DNA from 3 places in the Streptomyces sp. NPDC018031 genome. Region 3 is predicted to be linked to each of the others. Evidence: riboswitches for the same ligand, from Rfam matches in the RefSeq annotation. Region 3 holds a riboswitch; each other region holds the start of a gene.
The links. A riboswitch is a leader RNA that binds a small molecule or an ion and turns the genes downstream of it on or off. The one in region 3 is predicted to bind thiamine pyrophosphate.
Positions count from the first base shown of each region.

Region 1: linked by a shared signal. The riboswitch ahead of thiC (phosphomethylpyrimidine synthase ThiC) and the one ahead of ACH4B3_RS00350 (thiamine ABC transporter substrate binding subunit) in region 3 are both predicted to bind thiamine pyrophosphate.
Region 2: linked by a shared signal. The riboswitch ahead of thiO (glycine oxidase ThiO) and the one ahead of ACH4B3_RS00350 (thiamine ABC transporter substrate binding subunit) in region 3 are both predicted to bind thiamine pyrophosphate.

Region 1 is NZ_JBIRFT010000004.1:434,943-441,831, forward strand. Features, by position in the region: gene ACH4B3_RS14195 (DUF5326 family protein) at 1-62, shown strand, start outside; gene ACH4B3_RS14200 (IclR family transcriptional regulator) at 207-983, shown strand; gene ACH4B3_RS14205 (SsgA family sporulation/cell division regulator) at 1,096-1,584, shown strand; gene ACH4B3_RS14210 (YibE/F family protein) at 2,206-3,639, opposite strand; TPP riboswitch at 3,710-3,866, shown strand; gene thiC (phosphomethylpyrimidine synthase ThiC) at 3,859-5,622, shown strand; gene ACH4B3_RS14220 (metallophosphoesterase) at 5,855-6,889, opposite strand, start outside.
Region 2 is NZ_JBIRFT010000003.1:47,339-54,227, forward strand. Features, by position in the region: gene ACH4B3_RS10470 (hypothetical protein) at 1-383, opposite strand, end outside; gene metF (methylenetetrahydrofolate reductase [NAD(P)H]) at 423-1,343, opposite strand; gene thiE (thiamine phosphate synthase) at 1,498-2,172, opposite strand; gene ACH4B3_RS10485 (Rv2175c family DNA-binding protein) at 2,243-2,608, opposite strand; gene ACH4B3_RS10490 (NAD(P)/FAD-dependent oxidoreductase) at 2,708-4,045, opposite strand; TPP riboswitch at 4,205-4,319, shown strand; gene thiO (glycine oxidase ThiO) at 4,316-5,533, shown strand; gene thiS (sulfur carrier protein ThiS) at 5,530-5,730, shown strand; gene ACH4B3_RS10505 (thiazole synthase) at 5,733-6,533, shown strand; gene pknB (Stk1 family PASTA domain-containing Ser/Thr kinase) at 6,871-6,889, shown strand, end outside.
Region 3 is NZ_JBIRFT010000001.1:98,916-105,804, reverse strand. Features, by position in the region: gene frr (ribosome recycling factor) at 1-548, shown strand, start outside; gene ACH4B3_RS00360 (phosphatidate cytidylyltransferase) at 548-1,732, shown strand; gene rlmN (23S rRNA (adenine(2503)-C(2))-methyltransferase RlmN) at 1,896-3,008, shown strand; TPP riboswitch at 3,084-3,188, shown strand; gene ACH4B3_RS00350 (thiamine ABC transporter substrate binding subunit) at 3,184-4,263, shown strand; gene ACH4B3_RS00345 (ABC transporter permease) at 4,335-5,948, shown strand; gene ACH4B3_RS00340 (ABC transporter ATP-binding protein) at 5,949-6,889, shown strand, end outside.

The DNA of each region.
Region 1 (6,889 bases), on a different contig from region 3:
GTTTGATCTATGTCGTCCGGAAATTCACCTCTTCATCGTCTTCATCCCGAGGTGACTGGTAAACGTAAGCCGGGTCCACGGACGGGTACGCCGCGTGAGCGACTTCGCGCACCCATCTCCGGCCTGAAGGCATTACTCCGGTTAAAGTGCGAGACTCCGACGCCCTCCTCGGCGTCTGCCTCGCAAACACACCCCGGGGGTGCCTGTTGGCGACAGCGAACGAGGGTGCGGCCGCCGAGCCGACCCTGATCACTTCGGTGCAGCGCGCGCTGCGGCTGCTGGAAGCCGTCGGCGCCCATCCGGCCGGAGCTCCGGCCAAGCAACTCGCCCGGGCGGCGGGGCTGCCCCTGCCCACCGCCTACCACCTGCTCCGCACGCTGACCCACGAGGGCTATCTCCGCCGCGAGAACGGCGTCTTCGTCCTCGGCGTGGCGGCCGAACGGCTGGGCCGGGCCGGTGCCCGGGAGCGGCAACGGGCCCGGATGGCCCGGACCCTGGCCCGACTCGGCGAGGAATTGGGCGTGGCCGTGTACTTCTCCGTGTATAGGGAAGGCGAAGTCGAGGTCGTCGCGGTGGCTGACGGCCCGGAGACCCCCGCAGTCGAGGAGTGGGCCGACTTCAGGCGGACCGCGCACGCGCACGCCATCGGTCAGTGCCTGCTCGCACAGCTCGACGAGCGGGACCGGGAGGATCACCTGTCCCGGCATCCGGTACAGGCCATCACTCCGTACTCGGTACGGGACGCCGGCGACCTGCGGCGCCGGCTCGCCGGTCGGCGCCGTGCGCAACCGGTGTACGAGAGGCAGGAGTACGCACTGGGCACGGTTTGCGGCGCGTTTCCTGTCCCGGCGGGTCCAGAAGCGGCCACCCTGGCTATTTCCGTACCCTGCACCCAAGCGGAGCGACTCCGTCCTGCGATGGATTCGCTACGCTCCAGAGTCAACTACATCATCAGCTCCCTCTCGTTCTCTATCAGTATCTGAAAACGCACTGCTTGTGGTCCGTCAGGCACTTGGCGGAGCATGTTGTCAAGAGGGCCAAGGGGTTAAAACCCGGCCATTCCCAATCGATTCGGGGCGGCGAACGATGCGAGACATGCGCGACACAGTCCAGGCGGAAGTGACGATGTCCTTCGTGGTCTCCCAGGACCTGTCCTTCCGTATCCCGGTCGAGCTGGCGTACGACAGCAATGATCCGTACGCCGTGGAAATCACCTTTCACTTGCCCGGGGACGCCCCCGTGACCTGGGCCTTCGCACGTGAACTGCTGCTCGACGGGCTCAGCGGGCCGGCCGGGGAGGGCGACGTCCACATCACCCCCGCCGGACCCGGCACCCTGGGCGGGGACCTGCTGGCCGACCCGCCGGGGCGAAGCGAGGGCGAGCCGGCCCAGGGGGTGTTCATCCGGCTCCAAGTGGGCGGGGAAGGGGCCCTGTTCCGATCCGGCACCGCCCCGCTGATCGCCTTCCTGGACCGCACCGACCGGCTGGTCCCGTTCGGCGAGGAGCGGGAGGCGGGCGATCCGGTCGCCGACCTGGACGCGGTCCTCGGCCAGATCCTCGCCCAGGACCGGTACGCGGGCTGAGCCCGGCCCGGAACGAACCGGGCGGGAGCGCCCCCGGGCCGCTGCAGAATCGGTCCGGCGAGCCGCCGCCCTGGCGGAGTGCCCGAGGGGGCCGCGTCCGGACACGGGCCGGATCCGGCGGGGCCGGCTCCGCCGGGGTCGTGCCGCCTGCCGGGCGGAACGGGTCCGTTGCGTGCGTGCCGCCTGCCGGCGGAGCGGGTCCGGGGGTGCGTGCCGCCTGCCGGCGGAGCGTGCCCGGCGAACCCGGGTCCGGCGAGCCCTTGCCCGGGTCCGGCGCGTCGGTGCCCGGCGGAGCTTGCCCGGGAGTCCTCGCCGCGTGCACCCGTGCCGGGCGGAGCGCGCCCGGCGCCGTGCCGCACGCCCGGGTGCCGCGGCCCGGCCGGGCGAGCCCGTGTGCCTGGCAACGCCACCGCCCCGCCGCCGCCCGCCCCGCGGCGGGCCCGCACCGGACGACCGGAGCCCGCCGCGCCGCCGCCACCGCGGCGCACCGGCGCCGGCCGCCGGGAGCCTGCCGCGCACCGCCGGCCGTCGCCTCCGCGGCCCGACGATCGGCCGGCGGCCCCGAAGCCCGCCCACCGCACGCCGCCCGCGTGGCCTGGGCGCCCCCGGCGGCCCGTCCGGCTAGCGTCCGCCCCGCGGCTTCGCCCGCCGGCGGCGGCCCCGCCCGGCCCCCACACCCCGGCCCGGCGCGCTCGCCCCGGCGGACCCGGGCCTGCCCCCGGCGGCTGCCCCGCCGCCGGCCGCCGCGGGCCGGTCGGCCGAGACCACCAGCGCGGCCAGCGCCGTGGTCACCGGCACCGACGCCACCAGCCCGATGCTGCCCACCAGGGTGCGCAGGATCTCCTCGGCGACGATCTCGCTCGTCGCCACCGTGCCCACCCCGCTGTCCGCGATGCTGAACAGCAACAGCAGCGGCAGCGACGCACCCGCGTAGGCCAGCACCAGGGTGTTGACCACCGAAGCGATGTGGTCCCGGCCGATCCGCATGGCGGCCGCGTAGAGTTTCCGCCAACCCGCCGACGGGTCGGCGTCCTTGAGCTCCCAGACCGCCGAGGTCTGGGTCACCGTCACGTCGTCCAGCACGCCCAGCGACCCGATGATCACGCCGGCCAGCAGCAGGCCGCGGATCTCGATGTCGGGGTACAGCCCGTGCACCAGCCCGGTCTGGTCGTCGGTGTTCCCGGTCAGCGCCGCCCAGCCGATGAACACCGAGCCCAGCACCGCGATCAGCAGCAGTGAGATCAACGTGCCCAGTACCGCCACCGACGTCCGGGCGGTCAGCCCGTGGCAGAGGTAGAGCGCGATCAGCATGATGGCGCTGCCGCCGATCACCGCCACCAGCAGCGGGTTCGAGCCCTGCAAGATCGCCGGCAGGATGAACGTGGTCAGCACCCCGAAACTGATGGCCAGCGCCACCAGGGCGAAGACCCCGCGCAGCCGGCCCACCGCCACCACGACCAGCGCGAACAGCCCCGCCAGCACCGCCATCGGCATCCCGCGGTCCACATCGCTCACCGAGTACTGGAGGTTCTTCGGCGCCTTCGGCGCGTACGACAGCTTCAGCTTCTGGCCCGTGGTGTAGTGCCGGGAGGCGCTCGGCTGCACGATCTCGTCGAACCGGTGGCCCTCGTCCTTGCCGGAGGTCACCTCGATGGTGGCCCGCTCGCACGGCTCGTCCGCATCGCCCGGCGGCCGCGCGGCGTCCCCCTCGCCGGGGGCCGGCGGCTGCTGCGGCTGCGCGTTGACGTCCGCGCAGTTCACCTCCTCGACCTCCACCACCCGGCCGGAGGCCCTCTGCTGGTCGAAGCCGAGTCCGCTGGGTCCGCCCCTGCTGCCGTCCGGCGTGCCGCCGGGCCACAGCACGATCAGCCCCACCACGACCACCGCCGTGAAGGGGATCAGCACCGCGGCGATCACCTTCCGCAGATGCGCGGATACCGGAGTGGCCGGGCCGTGTCCGTGTCCGTGCCCATGGCCGTGTCCGTGCCCCGGTGACGGGCCGGGCGCGGGGCGGTGCGCGTCGTCGTGCGAGTGGTCCTCAGGTGTCGGAGTCACGGCCCGATCATCGCAAGAGAAGGTGGGCCCCCTGTTCAGCACGCCCGGACAACCGTTAGCCTCATGGCACCTTTGCAATCGCGGGAGCTCGGAGCACCGGGCTGAGAGGGCGCTGACCTCCGTGGCGAGCAGCCGGCCGAGCCGGCACTCCGCTGCGGACACCGCTGCGTCGACCGCTGAACCTGTTACCGGGTAATGCCGGCGTAGGGAGTAGGTCTGATGACCGTTCAGGATGCACACACGCCTGCCGCCAGCCAGGTCGAGCAGATCGGCTGGCACAAGGACTACGTGACCGGTTCGCGCCCGGACCTCCGGGTTCCGGTGCGGCGCGTGCACCTCACCAATGGCCAGGACGTGCGCTTGTACGACACCTCCGGCCCGTACACCGACCCGGCCGTGGAGACGGACGTCCGCCGCGGCCTGTCGCCGCTCCGGGAGAACTGGATCGTCGGCCGGGGCGACACCGAGGAATACGCCGGGCGCCCCCTGCGCCCGGAGGACGACGGGATCAAGCACACCGCGCCGCGCGGCGGCCTGAAGAACCTCGACGCGGTCTTCCCCGGCCGCCCGCGGCTGCCCCGCCGCGGCCGCGACGGCGCCGCGGTGACCCAGCTCGCGTACGCCCGGCGCGGCGAGATCACCGCCGAGATGGAGTACGTGGCGGTCCGCGAGAACGTCTCGCCGGAGACCGTGCGCGAGGAGATCGCCGCCGGCCGGGCCGTCCTCCCGGCGAACATCAACCACCCGGAGATCGAGCCGATGATCATCGGCAAGAAGTTCCTGGTGAAGGTGAACGCCAACATCGGCAACTCCGCCGTCACCTCCTCCATCGAGGAAGAGGTGGAGAAGATGACCTGGGCCACCCGGTGGGGCGCCGACACGGTCATGGACCTCTCCACCGGCCGCAACATCCACACCACCCGCGAGTGGGTGCTGCGCAACTCCCCCGTGCCCATCGGCACCGTGCCCCTCTACCAGGCCCTGGAGAAGGTCGACGGCAAGGCCGAGGAGCTGACCTGGGAGATCTACAAGGACACGGTCATCGAGCAGGCCGAACAGGGCGTCGACTACATGACCGTGCACGCCGGCGTGCTGCTGCGCTACGTGCCGCTGACCGCGCGCCGCAAGACCGGCATCGTCTCGCGCGGCGGCTCCATCATGGCCGCGTGGTGCCTGGCGCACCACAAGGAGAGCTTCCTCTACGAGAACTTCGAGGAGCTCTGCGAGATCCTCGCCTCCTACGACGTCACCTACTCGCTCGGTGACGGCCTGCGCCCCGGCTCCATCGCGGACGCCAACGACGAGGCGCAGTTCGCGGAGCTGAAGACGCTCGGCGAGCTGAACCGGATCGCCAAGCGGCACAACGTCCAGACCATGATCGAGGGCCCGGGCCACGTCCCGATGCACAAGATCAAGGAGAACATCGACCTCCAGCAGGAGATCTGCGAGGAGGCGCCGTTCTACACCCTGGGCCCGCTGACCACGGACGTCGCGCCCGCCTACGACCACATCACCTCGGGCATCGGCGCCGCGATGATCGCCTGGTGGGGCACCGCGATGCTCTGCTACGTCACCCCCAAGGAGCACCTGGGCCTGCCCGACCGCGACGACGTCAAGACCGGCGTCATCACGTACAAGATCGCCGCCCACGCGGCGGATCTGGCCAAGGGGCACCCCGGCGCCCAGGAGTGGGACGACGCCCTCTCCGACGCGCGCTTCGAGTTCCGCTGGGAGGACCAGTTCAACCTGGCCCTCGACCCGGACACGGCCCGCGCCTTCCACGACGAGACGCTCCCCGCCGAGCCGGCGAAGACCGCGCACTTCTGCTCCATGTGCGGCCCCAAGTTCTGCTCGATGAAGATCTCCCAGGACATCCGCCGCCGGCACGGCGGTGAGCTGGACGAGATCGAGGCCGGGATGGCGGAGAAGTCCCGGGAGTTCGCCGAGGCGGGCAACCGGGTCTACCTGCCGATCGCCGACTGACCCGGCGTCCCGGCTCGCTTCCGGGCCCGGCCCACGACGGCCGGGCCCGGAGCGGTGCCTTCGCGATGCCGCGCTCCGGAGCGGTGCCTTCGCGATGCCGGGCCCCGGAGCGGCGCCTTCGCGGCGCCGGGCGCCGTGCCGGGGACCGGTGGTGCGGGTGTCCCGTCACCGCTGCGGGTGTGCGGGGGCGTCCGGGCGGTGGCCTGGCGGCTCGGTCCGGGGCCCGGGGCGCTCAGTTGGCCAGCGGCAGCTGTACGACCAGCAGCTTTCCGGCCATGGTGACGCCGCCGTCCATGGCGATGGCCAGGTCGTCCGCGTAGATGTGCGGGCCGTCCACGGACGGGGCGCCGCCGTCCTCGCCGTCCTCCGAGCCCACCTCGCCGAGCAGGTAGGGGATGGGGCTGTGCCCGTGGACCACGCGCCGGCCGCCGTAGGTCTGGAGGAGTTCCCGGGCGGCCAGCGGGCCGGCGTCCTCGTCGCGGAAGGCGAACCGCTTGGTGAACTTGCGGAACAGGTCCCAGCACTCGTCGGCGTCACTGCGCTGGAGCGCCTCGGTCACCGCGTCGTTCACGGCCTCGATGGAGTCGCCGTACTCCAGGTAGGCGGTGGTGTCGGAGTGCACCAGCAGGTGCCCGTCCTCCTCGGCCATCGCGTCCAGCCGGGACATCCACTGCAGGTGGTGGTCCTCCAGCCGGTCCATGTCGGTGCGCTGCCCGCCGTTGAGCAGCCAGGCGGCGTGGAAGGAGGCGGTGCCCGCGCCGGAGTTGACCGGGGTGTCGCCGAAGCGCTTGGCGCCGATCAGGAGCAGTTCGTGGTTGCCCATCAGGGCCTTGCAGTAGCCGCCGGCCGCCGCGGCCTGGGCGGAGAGCTGCATCACCAGGTCGATGACGCCGATGCCGTCCGGGCCCCGGTCGGTGAAGTCGCCGAGGAACCACAGCCGGGTGTTGCCCGCCGACCAGTTGCCGTCGGCGTCGATGAGCCCCTCGGCGGCGAGGGCCGCGCGCAGTTCGTCGTGGTAGCCGTGGACGTCGCCGACGACGAAGAGCGGTCCGGGGCCGTCGGTCGACTCGGCGGGGCGCGCGGCGTCGGGGACCGGGGTGAGGGTGACGGTGGGCCGGTCGTCCGGGGGGACCAGCGGGCGGTCGACCATGGTGTGCCCGGGGCCCATGAGCGGCAGGCTGCGCTCGGTCGGGGTGTACTCCGGCACCTCGGCGGGGGTGGGGGGCTGGGCGGAGGTGGTGGCCGGCTGGGGCGTGGCGTAGGGGCG
Region 2 (6,889 bases), on a different contig from region 3:
TCGGGCATCGGCTCCGGCTGGTAGGTGGGCAGCGGAGGCTGCTCCGGCCCGGGCGCCGGGGCCGGGCCGCCGGCTTCCGGGACGGGTTCCGCTTCCGGCCGCGCGGGGCGCCGCCCGGCGGAGCCCCGCTTGTTCCTGATCACCCAGCCCGCGGTGAAGCCACGGCGGTAGGAGAGGGTCACGTAGGTCTGGCCGACGGCGAACGCGGCCGCGCCCACGCCGATCACGATCACGGAGGCGAGCAGCACCCCCGCGACCACGCCGAGGAACCCGGTGAAGGCCAGCAGCCGCCAGCGCAGCCGTGCCTTGTTCTGCAGCAGCACCTCACCCAGCAGCCACAGCGCGACGATGCCGAACGCGATGTAGAGGACCGCCCAGCCCATGTACGCCCCTCTCGTACGGCGGCCGTGTGCCGTCCGCCGTCATCCGGACCGCTGGTGCAGTCCGAGGTTCTCGTAGATTTCCAGGGTCGCCGTGGAGTGGTTGAGGGTGATGAAGTGCAGCCCGGGGATCTCCTCGGCCATCAACCGCGCACACAGGTTCGTGGCGTAGTCGATGCCGACCGAGCGTACCGCCGCCGGGTCGTCCTGTACCGCGAGGATCCGCTCTGCCAGGTCGGGCGGGAACGCGGCATTGCTGAGCTGGGCGAACCGCTCGATCTGCCGGACGTTGGTGACCGGCATGATCTCGGGGATGATCGGGGTGTCGCAGCCCGCGGCGGCGACCCGGTCCCGCAGCCGCAGATAGTCCTCGGGGTAGAAGAACATCTGGGTGATCGCGAAGTCGGCGCCGGCCCGGCACTTGTCCACGAAGTGGCGGACGTCGGTGTCCCAGTCGGTGGAGCGCGGGTGCATCTCGGGGAAGGCGGCGACGCCCACGCAGAAGTCGCCGGACTCCTTGATCAGCCGGACCAGCTCGGCGGCGTAGCTGACGCCCTCGGGGTGGCGGATCCACTCGCCCATGGGGTCGCCGGGCGGGTCACCGCGGACGGCGAGCATGTTCCTGATGCCGGCGTCGGCGTACTGGCCGATGATGTTGCGCAGTTCCGCCAGGGAGTGGTTGACGGCGGTGAGGTGGGCGACCGGGGTGAGCGTGGTGTCGGTGGCGATGCGCTCGGTGGCGCGGACGGTGCCCTCCCGGGAGGAGCCGCCCGCCCCGTAGGTCACGGAGACGAAGGTCGGGGAGACCGCCTCGATGCGGCGAATGGCGTTCCACAGGGTCCGTTCGCCTTTCTCCGTCTTCGGGGCGGCGAACTCGAACGAATAGGACTGTTCGCCGGAGGCGAGCAGTTCGCGCACCGTGCGTGCGCGGTCTGTCCTGGTGGAAGCAGTGCCTAGGGCCATACCGGCAGGTTAGCCAGCGCCGTCACGCACGCCCAGCCGACCGAGGCGATATGCCCGTTTCGTCGGACCCCTGTCCGCAGTGCGGACACTTTTCCGGGATGCGGAGCGTCCGGGCGGGCGGCCGGCCGCCGCACGCCCGGATGGGGCCGCCGGATCAGCCGGCCGCGGCCGCGCGCACCCGCTCGGCCAGCGCGGCGGCGGCGGCACCGGGGTCGTCCGCCTCGGTGATGGCACGCACCACCACCACCCGCCGGGCACCGGCGTCCAGCACCTCGTCGAGGTTGGCCGCGTCGATCCCGCCGATGGCGAACCACGGCCGGGCGGGCTGCCGGGCGGCGGCGTACCGCACCAGCTCCAGCCCGGGGGCGTGCCGTCCCGGCTTGGTGGGGGTGGGCCAGCACGGGCCGGTGCAGAAGTAGTCGACGCCGGGCTCGGCGATCGCCGCGTCCACCTCCGCCTCGGCATGGGTGGACCGGCCGATCAGCACCCGGGGGCCCAGGATCGCCCGGGCCGCCGGCACCGGCAGGTCGCCCTGCCCCAGGTGGAGCACGTCGGAGCCGATGGCGTGCGCGACGTCGGCGCGGTCGTTGACCGCGAGCAGCTTGCCGTGCCGCCGGCAGGCGTCGGCGAAGACCGCGAGGTGCTCCAGCTCCGCACCGGCTTCCATGCCCTTGTCGCGCAGCTGGACGATGTCGACGCCGCCCGCCAGCACCGCGTCCAGGAACTCCGGCAGGTCGCCCTGGCGCCTGCGGGCGTCGGTGCACAGGTAGAGCCGGGCGTCGGCGAGCTGCCGGTGCGCGGCCTCGGCGGTGACGGCGACGGTTGCCATGGGCGGTACCCCCCAGATCGGCGGGGTGCGGGCCGGTTGTCCGGCCCGCACCCCGTGACGGCTCCTCGGTTCAGACGGCGAGCGCCTGGGCGCGGCGCTTCACCTCCGTACCGCGATTCTCGCGCAGGGCCTCCGCGGGGGTGCCGGGCAGGGTGGGGTCGGGGGTGAAGAGCCACTCCAGCATCTCCTCGTCGCTGAAGCCGTCGTCCCTCAGCAGGGTCAGCGTCCCGCTGAGTCCCTTGACGACCTTCCCCTCCCCGATGAACGCGGCGGGGACCATGAGAACCCGGTTCTCGCCCCGCCGCACGGCGATCAGCTGGCCTTCCTTGACCAGCTGCCGGACCCGGGTCACCTCGACGTCGAGGCGTTCGGCGATGTCGGGGAGGTTGAGCCAGGCGGGCACCAGGGCATCGATCTTTGCGTCAATCTCGGTCACGGGAACAAGCCTGCCATCCACCACGGACTCATCGCGAACGCTCCGCGTCCCATGGGGGCACGGTGGCCCACCGGTCGGCCACCGGTGGGCGAGGGGGCGTCAGGCGCCGGCGGCGTCGCCGAGGACCGCGGACTTCAGCGGCACCGAGGCGTCCGCCGCCCGGGCGCGGTCGATCAGCGCGCCGCGCTCCACGAGCTTGCGCCCCTGGGCCAGGTCCCGGGGCCGGCCGACGGCCAGCAGGGCGACCAGGCGACCGTCCCGCAGCCAGCACACCGACCAGGCGGCGCCGCCGGGGTCGCCGCGCCACAGCAGCTCGTCGTCGGCGGTGTGGTGTCCGGCGTACTGCACGAAGCGGCCGAACTGCTCGGACCAGAAGTAGGGCACCGGGTCGTAGACGGCACCGGTGAACTGCGGCCGCCGCGAGCCGACCAGGTTGGCGGCGACGGTGCGCGGCCCCTGCAGGGCGTTGTCCCAGTGGTGGACCAGCAGCCGTTCGCCGTAGCGGGCGGAGGGGAAGGAGGCGCAGTCGCCGACCGCGTACACCTCCGGGGCGGAGGTGCGCAGCCACTGGTCCGCCCGCACCGAGCCGTCCGCGGCCAGCTCGACGCCGGATCCGGCGAGCCAGTCGGTGGCGGGCCGGGCCCCGATCCCGACGACCACCGCGTCGGCGCGCAGCCGGGTGGTGCCGTCCGCGCCGCCGCCTTGGCCCTCGCCCCCGGCGATCAGCACCCCGGACTCGTCCACCCCGACGACCCGGGCCCCGGTGATGAGCGCGGCGCCGCTGTCCAGGTACCAGCCCGCGAGGTAGGCGGCGACCTCCGGCGGCAGCGCGCCGGCGAGCGGCCGGTCGGCGGCCTCCACGACGGTCACCGCGCAGCCCGCCTCGCGCGCCGCGGTGGCGAACTCCGCGCCGATCCAGCCCGCGCCGACCACCACGACGTCATGCTGCCGGGCGAGTACCGGACGCAGGCGCTCCGCGTCGTCCAGGGTGCGCAGCAGATGGATGCCGGGGCCGCCCTCGGCGGGCCGCTCCCCCGCCGCGGGCCGCTCCTGGCCGGGCAGCAGGAGGGGTTCCGCGCCGGTCGCGAGGACCAGGTGGTCGTAGCCGACGGGTCCGGAGTCGGTGAGCAGCAGCCGCTCGCCGGTCCGCAGCGCGGTGGCGCGGCGGCCGAGGTGGAGTTCCACCCCGAGGCCGGCGAAGTCCACGTCGAACGCCGAGCCGTCGGCCTTGCCCAGCAGCACGGCCTTGGACAGCGGCGGGCGGTCGTACGGCTGGTGCGGTTCCGCCCCCAGCAGCACGATCTCCCCGGACCAGCCCTCCTCGCGCAGCGCGACCGCGGTCTGCACTCCGGCCACCCCGGCGCCGACGATCACCACCCGTCCTCCGTCGGTGCCCCGGGTGCCGGTCGGTGTCGGTGTCCTCAGCCCATCGCTCACCCGATCACTGTAGGACGGGGCGGCCGGTCGGCCGGAACACCTCGCGAGGAGATCTCCGGCACACCGGCGGCGCGCCGGGCCGGCCGCACCCCCGGTGGCCCGGGGCGGGGGGACCACGCCCTTCCGGCTCCTTCGGGCGGCGTACTAGGGTGGCGGGCACAGAGCACTCGCGGGAGCCCGGACGCACCGGGCTGAGAGGGAGGCTGTCGCGGCCTCCGACCGTACGAACCTGATCCGGGTCATGCCGGCGAAGGGAGGGGCGATCCGCCCATGCATGCGGTATCCGAGCCGTACGACGTCCTGGTGGTCGGCGGCGGCATCATCGGCCTGGTCACGGCCTGGCGGGCGGCCCAGCGCGGGCTGAGCTGCGCGGTGACCGACCCCGAACCCGGCCAGGGCGCCGCCCAGGTGGCGGCCGGCATGCTGGCCGCGGTGACCGAGCTCGCGCACGGCGAGGAGACACTGCTCGGCCTCAACCTGGCCTCCGCGGCGCGCTATCCGGAGTTCGCCGCCGAACTGGAGGCGGCGAGCGGCCAGGACATCGGTTTCCGCGCCTGCGGCACCCTGGCCGTGGCCCTCGACGCCGACGACCGGGCGCAGTTGCGGGAGTTGCACGCGCTCCAGCAGCGCTGCGGGCTGGAGGCGGAGTGGCTGACCGGACGTGAATGCCGCCGCCTGGAGCCGATGCTGGCGCCCGGGGTGTGCGGCGGGCTGCGGGTGGAGGGTGACCACCAGACCGATCCGCGGCGGCTGGCCGCCGCGCTGGTGACCGCCTGCCGGCGGGCCGGGGTGGCCCTCCACCGCACCCGGGCGGAGCGCCTGGTGCTGGACGGCGACCGGGCGGCCGGGGTGGTGACGGCGGACGGCACCCGGCTGCCGGCGCACCGCACGGTGCTCGCCGCGGGCAGCCACAGCGGCCGGCTCGCCGGGGTCCCGCCCGAGGTGCTGCCGCCGGTGCGCCCGGTGAAGGGCCAGGTGCTGCGGCTGCGGGTGCCCGCCGGCTACGCGCCGTTCCTCTCCCGCACCGTGCGGGCCGTGGTGCGCGGCGGGCACGTGTACCTGGTGCCGCGGGAGAACGGCGAGCTGGTGGTCGGTGCCACCAGCGAGGAGATGGGCTGGGACACCACGGTCACCGCGGGCGGGGTGTACGAACTCCTCCGCGACGCCCACGAGCTGGTGCCCGGCATCACCGAACTGCCGCTCACCGAGACCCGTGCCGGGCTGCGGCCCGGCTCCCCGGACAACGCCCCGCTGCTGGGCCCCACCGACCTGCCCGGCCTCCAGCTGGCGACCGGGCACCACCGCAACGGCGTGCTGCTCACCCCGGTCACCGGCGACATCATGGCCGAGGCGCTCACCACCGGCGAACTCCCCGCCCACGCCCGCCCGTTCTCCCCCCGGCGCTTCTCCTCCCGGCGCCCGTCCGCACCCTCCCCCGCGGCCGGCGGGGCGGGGCAGGTACCACCACGTCAGGAGCAGCCCGCATGACCGTCAGCGTCAACGGCGAGACCCGCGAGATCCCCGACGGCTTCACCCTCGACCTGCTGGTGGCCACGCTCACCCCGGCCGCCGGCGGTGTCGCCGCCGCCGTCAACGAGAGCGTGGTGCCCAGGAGCCAGTGGCCCCGTACCCCGCTCGGTGACGGCGACCGGGTCGAGGTCCTCACCGCGGTCCAGGGAGGCTGAGCATGGCTGACGATCCGCTGGTCATCGGCGGGGTGTCCGTCGACTCCCGACTGATCATGGGTACGGGCGGCGCGCCCAGCCTGGAGGTGCTGGAGCGGTCCCTGGTCGCGAGCGGCACCCAGCTGACCACCGTCGCGATGCGGCGGCTGGACCCCACCGTGCAGGGCTCGGTGCTGTCCGTGCTGGACCGGCTCGGGATCCGGGTGCTGCCCAACACGGCGGGCTGCTTCACCGCGGGCGAGGCGGTGCTCACCGCCCGGCTGGCCCGGGAGGCGCTCGGCACCGACTGGATCAAACTGGAGGTGGTGGCCGACGAGCGGACCCTGCTCCCGGACCCGGTGGAGCTGCTGGACGCCGCCGAGATCCTGGTCGACGACGGGTTCACCGTGCTGCCGTACACCAACGACGACCCGGTGCTCGCCCGCAAGCTGGAGGACGTGGGCTGTGCTGCCGTGATGCCGCTGGGGTCGCCCATCGGATCCGGGCTGGGCATCCGCAACCCGCACAACTTCCAGCTGATCGTGGAGCGGGCGCAGGTGCCGGTGGTGCTGGACGCGGGCGCCGGGACGGCCTCGGACGCGGCGCTCGCCATGGAGCTGGGGTGCGCGGCCGTGATGCTGGCGTCCGCGGTGACCCGCGCCCAGGAGCCGGTGCTGATGGCGGAGGCGATGCGGCACGCGGTCGAGGCGGGCCGGCTGGCCCACCGGGCCGGCCGGATCCCGCGCCGCCACTTCGCCCACGCCTCCTCACCGACCAGCGGCCTGGCCGACTTCGACCCGGAACGCCCCGCCTTCGGGAGCTGATGTGCGCGCGGTGCGCGGCTGACCGCTCGGGCGCTCGCCGCCCCCGCGGCACCGCCCACCGGGCCGGGGCCACAAGGCTTGTCCGGGCCGCCGGGCCCGTCCGGGCCGAGGCCGCAGGGCCCGTCCGGGCCGGGGCCGCAGGGGCGGACACCGGGCACCCGCGGGCGCGCGGCCGGCCGCCCCGGGACCGCGGTCGTCCCGGGCGCCCGCTGGCCTGGCGCCCGCCCCGCCCGCCGGGGTGGGCGCCATGGCGGCATGTCACTGTTCGGCTGCAGTAGCAGCCGGTCGCGGCGCAGGTGGCACAGGGTGTCGAGGACGGCTCGTAGACTCCTGTCCCGTGGATACGACCCTGCAGG
Region 3 (6,889 bases):
AGATCCTCCTCGAGGCCGAGGAGAAGATGGAGAAGGCCGTTGTGGTCGCCAAGGAGGACTTCGCCGCGATCCGCACCGGGCGTGCGCACCCGGCGATGTTCAACAAGATCGTGGCGGACTACTACGGTGCGATGACGCCGATCAATCAGCTGGCGTCCTTCTCGGTGCCGGAACCGCGGATGGCCGTGGTGACCCCGTTCGACAAGAGCGCGCTGCGCAACATCGAGCAGGCGATCCGTGACTCGGACCTGGGCGTCAACCCGACCAACGACGGCAGCATCATCCGCGTGGTCTTCCCGGAGCTGACCGAGCAGCGCCGCAAGGAGTTCATCAAGGTCGCCAAGGGCAAGGGCGAGGACGCGAAGATCTCGATCCGCAGCGTCCGCCGCAAGGCCAAGGAGTCGATCGACAAGCTCGTGAAGGACGGCGAGGTCGGCGAGGACGAGGGCCGCCGCGCCGAGAAGGAGCTCGACGACACCACCGCGAAGTACGTGGCGCAGGTGGACGAGCTGCTCAAGCACAAGGAAGCCGAGCTGCTCGAAGTCTGATGAACGAGCCATCCTGGGGGGCCCCGCCACGCGCCGGACACCGGGGCCCGACCGACCAGGCGCCTCCCCTCGGGCACCTGCACCGGACACCGTCCGGCAGGTACTCCCAGGAGGTGCCGCCCGTCTCGGCGGGTCCCGTGCACACGGTGGGCGAAGCGGCGCAGACTCGGCCCATGCCCACCGTTCCCGACGCAGGCGGACACCAGGACGACCGTGACCGGGGGGCCGCTCGGCCGAGCGGCCCCGCGGACCGCGGCGGCCGGGAGCCGGCCCACCGGCAGCACCCCGACGGGCCCGCCGCCGGGCACCGGCCGGGTCCGGACCCCGCCGGCCCACCGCCCGCGGCCGCCGCGCCCGCTCCGGCGAAGAAGAGCGCGGGCCGCGACCTGCGCGCCGCGATAGGGGTCGGCGTCGGACTCGGCGCCGTCATCGTCGCGTCGCTCTTCGTCTACAAGACGGTGTTCCTCGGCGTCATAGCGGTGGCCGTGGTGGTCGGCCTGTGGGAGCTGACCTCGCGGCTCGCGGAGCGCAAGGAGATCAGCGTCCCGCTCGTCCCGCTCGCCGTCGGCGGCGTCGCCATGGTGGTGGCCGGCTATGTGCGGGGCGCGGAGGGCGCCTGGGTGGCCGTGGCGCTCACCGCGCTGGCGGTACTCGTCTGGCGGATGACCGAACCGCCGGAGAACTACCTCCGCGATGTGACCGCGGCCGTCTTCACCGCCTTCTACGTGCCGTTCCTCGCCACCTTCGTGGCCCTGATGCTCGCCGCCGACGACGGGCCGCAGCGGGTGCTCACCTTCCTGCTGCTGACCGTGGTCAGCGACACCGGGGCGTACGCCGTCGGCTGGCGCTTCGGCAAGCACAAGCTCGCGCCGCGCATCAGTCCCGGCAAGACCCGGGAGGGACTGCTGGGCGCGGTGGCCTTCGCCATGGTCGCGGGCGCGCTGTGCATGCAGTACGCCATCGACGGCGGGGTCTGGTGGCAGGGCCTGGTGCTCGGGCTCGCGGTCGCGGTCAGCGCCACCCTCGGCGACCTGGGCGAGTCCATGATCAAGCGCGACCTCGGCATCAAGGACATGGGCAAGCTGCTGCCCGGCCACGGCGGGATCATGGACCGGCTGGACTCCCTGCTGCCGACCGCACCGGTGGTCTGGCTGCTGCTGGTGATCTTCGTCGGGCAGGGGTGAATCGCGCCGGTACCCTGGAAGGGCCCGCCTCCGTCAGGTGGCGGGCCCTTTCCACGCCCCGCCACCTGCGGGGCGGCCCCGTCAGCTCTCCGGGACCGGCACCGACGCCGGGCTCCGCGACAGCGGGGATCGCACGCCCTCGTCGCACTGAGGAGTACCCGCCATGGCCCCGCCCGCCCCGGGAGAACTCACTTTCGCCGCGCCGCGCGGAGCCAAGAAGCCCCCGCGCCACCTGGCCGACCTCGACCCCGCCCAGCGCCGGGAGGCGGTCGCCGCCATCGGCGAGAAGCCGTTCCGCGCCAAGCAGCTGTCGCAGCACTACTTCGCCCGGTACGCGCACGACCCGGCGCAGTGGACCGACATCCCCGCCGCGTCCCGCGAGAAGCTGGCGGGTGAGCTGCTGCCCGACCTGATGAGTGTGGTGCGGCACATCTCCTGTGACGACGACACCACCCGCAAGACGCTGTGGCGGCTGTTCGACGGCACCCTGGTGGAGTCGGTGCTGATGCGCTACCCGGACCGGGTCACCATGTGCATCAGCTCCCAGGCGGGCTGCGGCATGAACTGCCCGTTCTGCGCCACCGGCCAGGCCGGGCTGGACCGCAACCTGTCGACCGCGGAGATCGTGCACCAGATCGTGGACGGCATGCGGGCGCTGCGGGACGGGGAGATCCCCGGCGGCCCGGCCCGGCTCAGCAACATCGTCTTCATGGGCATGGGCGAGCCGCTCGCCAACTACAGCCGTGTGATCGGCGCCATCCGCCGGCTGACCGACCCCGAGCCGGACGGCCTGGGGCTGTCCCAGCGCGGCATCACCGTCTCCACGGTGGGGCTGGTCCCGGCGATGCTGCGGTTCGCCGACGAGGGCTTCAAGTGCCGCCTCGCGGTGTCGCTGCACGCGCCGGACGACGAGCTGCGGGACACCCTGGTACCGGTCAACACCCGCTGGAAGGTCCGCGAGGTGCTGGACGCGGCCTGGGAGTACGCCGCCAAGTCCGGCCGGCGGGTCTCCATCGAGTACGCGCTGATCAGGGACATCAACGACCAGGCGTGGCGGGCCGACCTGCTGGGCCGGCTGCTGAAGAACCGCCGGGTGCACGTCAACCTGATCCCGCTCAACCCGACGCCGGGCTCCAAGTGGACCGCCTCCCGTCCCGAGGACGAGCGGGCGTTCGTCGCGGCCCTGGAGGCGCACGGGGTGCCGGTGACCGTCCGGGACACCCGGGGGCAGGAGATCGACGGCGCCTGCGGCCAGCTGGCCGCCGCCGAGCGCTGAGCCGCGGGCGGGCCCGCCGGGGCCCGCCGGACCGGCTGATACTGTGCTTTCGCACAAATGAACAGGCACAAATGAACACTCCGACAGGGGAGCGCGCGAAGCGCTGAGAGTGCGGCACGGCCGCAGACCCTCGGACCTGATCCGGGTCATACCGGCGTAGGGAGTCAGACTCACCATGAACACCAGCCTCCGGCGTGCCCTCGGCATGGCCGTCCTCGGCACGCTCGCCGCCGGTACCCTCGCGGCCTGCGGCGAATCCGGCGACAGCGGCGGCGCCTCGGACACCGTCACCCTGGTCACCCACGAGTCCTTCGCCCTCTCCGAGGAGGTGCAGAAGGAATTCGAGAAGAGCAGCGGCTACCGGCTGCGGATCCTGGAGAACGGGGACGCCGGCGTCGCCGTCAACAAGGCGGTGCTCTCCAAGGGCAACCCGGAGGGCGACGTCTTCTTCGGCGTCGACAACACCCTGCTCTCCCGCGCCCTGGACAACGACGTGTTCACCCCCTACCGGGCCAAGGGGCTGGACCGCATCCCGGAGCGGCTGCAGCTGGACCGCGGCAAGCACCGGGTCACCCCCATCGACACCGGCGAGATCTGCGTCAACTACGACAAGAAGTACTTCGCCGACCACAAGCTCGCCCCGCCGCGGACCTTCGACGACCTCACCGAGCCGGCCTACCGCAACCTGCTGGTCACCGAGAACCCGGCCACCTCCTCGCCCGGCCTCGCCTTCCTGCTGGGCACCGCCGCGGAGTACGGCGACGACGGCTGGCCGGAGTACTGGAAGAAGCTCAAGGCCAACGGCGTCGAGGTGGTCGACGGCTGGGACCAGGCGTACAACGTCCGCTTCTCCGGCTCGGCGAGCGGCCGGAAGGCCGGCGGCGACCGGCCGCTGGTCGTCTCCTACGCCTCCAGCCCGCCCGCCGAGGTCTTCTACGCCGACCCGCGGCCCACGAAGGCCCCGACCGGCGTCGCCACCGGCACCTGCTTCCGGCAGACCGAGTTCGCCGGGCTCCTGGACGGCGCCCGGAACGAGAAGGGCGGCAAGGCGCTGCTGGACTTCCTGATCAGCAAGCGGTTCCAGGAGGACATGCCGCTCAGCATGTTCGTGAACCCGGTGATCGAGGGAGCGAAGCTGCCGGAGGTCTTCACCGAGTTCGGCGCCGAGGCGGACGACCCCGGGACCATGGCGCCGGAGAAGATCGCCAAGGTCCGTGAGCCGTGGGTCAAGTCGTGGTCCTCCCTCGTCCTGTAGAGACCGACGCCGCACCCGCCGCCGCGCCCCGCCGCCGCGACCGGCGCGGTGCGGCGGTGCGGTTCGGCCTGATGGCCGTACCGCTGGCGTTCCTCGCCGTCTTCTTTGCCTATCCCGTCGCGGCGATCACCGCCCGCGGCCTGAAGGCCGGCGGCGAGTGGCGCTTCGCGCGGATCGGCGAGGTGCTCGGCGACCCGGCGGTGCGCGAGGTGCTGTGGTTCACCACCTGGCAGGCCGCCGCCTCCACCGCGCTGACCCTGGCGGTGGCGCTGCCGGGCGCGTACGTCTTCGCCCGCTTCGCCTTCCCCGGCAAGCAGCTGCTGCGCGCCGTGGTGACGGTGCCGTTCGTGCTGCCGACCGTCGTCGCCGGCACCGCCTTCCTCGCCGTCCTCGGCCGCGGCGGCCTCCTGGAGGACCTGTGGGGGGTGCGGCTGGACACCACCGTGTGGGCCATCCTGCTCGCCCACGTCTTCTTCAACTACGCGGTGGTGGTGCGCACCGTGGGCGGGCTGTGGTCCCAGCTCGACCCCCGCCAGGAGGAGGCCGCCCGGGTCCTGGGGGCGAGCCGCCTCGGCGCCTGGCGGCGGGTCACCCTGCCCGCGCTCGCGCCCGCGGTGGCCGCCGCCGCGCTGATGGTCTTCCTGTTCACCTTCACCTCCTTCGGCGTCGTGCAGATCCTCGGTGGCCCGCACTACGCCACCCTGGAGGTGGAGATCTACCGGCAGACCGCCCAGCTGCTGGACCTGCCGACCGCCGCGGTGCTCACCCTGGTGCAGTTCACGGCCGTCGCCGGGCTGCTGGCGGTGCACGCCCGGACGGTGCGGCGCCGGGAGTCCGCGCTGCGGCTGGTCGACCCCGCGCGGACCGCCCGCCGGCCGCGCGGCGCCGCGCAGTGGACGCTGCTCGGCGCGGTGCTCGCGCAGATCGCGCTGCTGATCCTGCTGCCGCTCGCGGTGCTGGTGGAGCGTTCCTTCCGCGGCCCCGACGGCCACTGGCTGGGCTACTACCGCGCCCTGGGCTCGGTCGCGGACAGCGGCGGGGTCTTCCTGGTGCCGCCGATCGAGGCGGTCGGGAACTCGCTCCGGTACGCCGCCGTGGCCACCGTCATCGCGCTGGTCGTCGGCGGCCTGGCGGCCGCCGCCCTCACCCGGCGGGCGGGACGGCTGGTCCGCGGCTTCGACGCGCTGCTGATGCTGCCGCTGGGCACCTCCGCGGTGACCGTCGGCTTCGGCTTCCTCATCGCCCTCGACGAACCCCCGCTCGACCTGCGGGCGTCCTGGATCCTGGTGCCGCTGGCGCAGGCCCTGGTCGGCGTGCCGTTCGTGGTGCGGACCATGCTGCCGGTGCTGCGTGCGGTCGACCCCCGGCTGCGGGAGGCCGCGGCGGTGCTGGGCGCCTCTCCGCTGCGGGCCTGGCGCGAGGTGGACCTGCCGCTGGTGGGGCGGGCGCTGGGGATCGCGGCCGGGTTCGCGTTCGCCGTCTCGCTGGGCGAGTTCGGTGCCACGGTGTTCATCGCCCGGCCGGACAACCCGACCCTGCCGGTGGCGGTGTCCCGCTTCCTCGGCCGGGCCGGCGACATCAACTACGGGCAGGCCATGGCGCTCAGCACGGTCCTGATGCTGGTGTGCGCCTGCTCGCTGCTGCTGCTGGAACGGATCCGGGCCGACCGTACGGGGGAGTTGTAGATGGCGATGCTGCGTCTGGAGGAGGTCACCGTCCGGTTCGGCACCCGGGTGGCGCTGGACGCCGTGGACCTGTCGGTCGCCGAGCACCGGACGGTGTGCGTGCTGGGGCCCAGCGGCAGCGGCAAGTCCACCCTGCTGCGGGTGGTCGCCGGGCTGCAGGGCGTGGACGCCGGACGGGTGTGGCTGGGCGACCGGGACCAGACCGGGGTGCCCACCCACCGCCGCGGGGTGGGGCTGATGTTCCAGGACCACCAGCTGTTCCCGCAGCGCGACGTGGCCGGCAACGTGGCCTTCGGGCTGCGGATGCGCGGGGTGGGCCGCGGCGAACGGGACCGGCGGGTCGCCGAACTGCTGGAGCTGGTGGGACTGCCGGGCGCGCAGCGGCGGGCGGTCGCCGAACTCTCCGGCGGTGAGCAGCAGCGGGTGGCGCTGGCCCGGGCGCTCGCCCCCCGCCCCAAGGTGCTGATGCTGGACGAGCCGCTGGGCCAGCTCGACCGGAGCCTGCGGGAGCGGCTGGTGGTGGAGCTGCGGCAGCTCTTCGACCGGCTGGGCACCACGGTGCTGGCCGTCACCCACGACCAGGGCGAGGCGTTCGCGCTGGCCGACCGGGTGGTGGTGATGGACGGCGGGCGGATCGCGCAGACCGGTACCCCGCTGGAGGTGTGGCAGCGCCCGGCCTCGGAGTTCGTGGCCCGCTTCCTCGGCTTCGACAACGTGGTGGAGGCGTCCGTGCGGGCCGACGCGGCCGACACCCCCTGGGGCAGGGTGCCGGTGCCCGCCGGGTCGCCGGCCGGGCCGTGCCGGCTGCTGGTCCGCCCGGCCGGGATCCGCCTGGTGCCGGAGGCGGACGGGCTGTCCTGCGAGGTCGAGGGCCGCACCTTCCGCGGCGACCACGTGGCGTTGATACTCCGGCCGCGGAACGCGCCCCGGCTGGAGGCCGT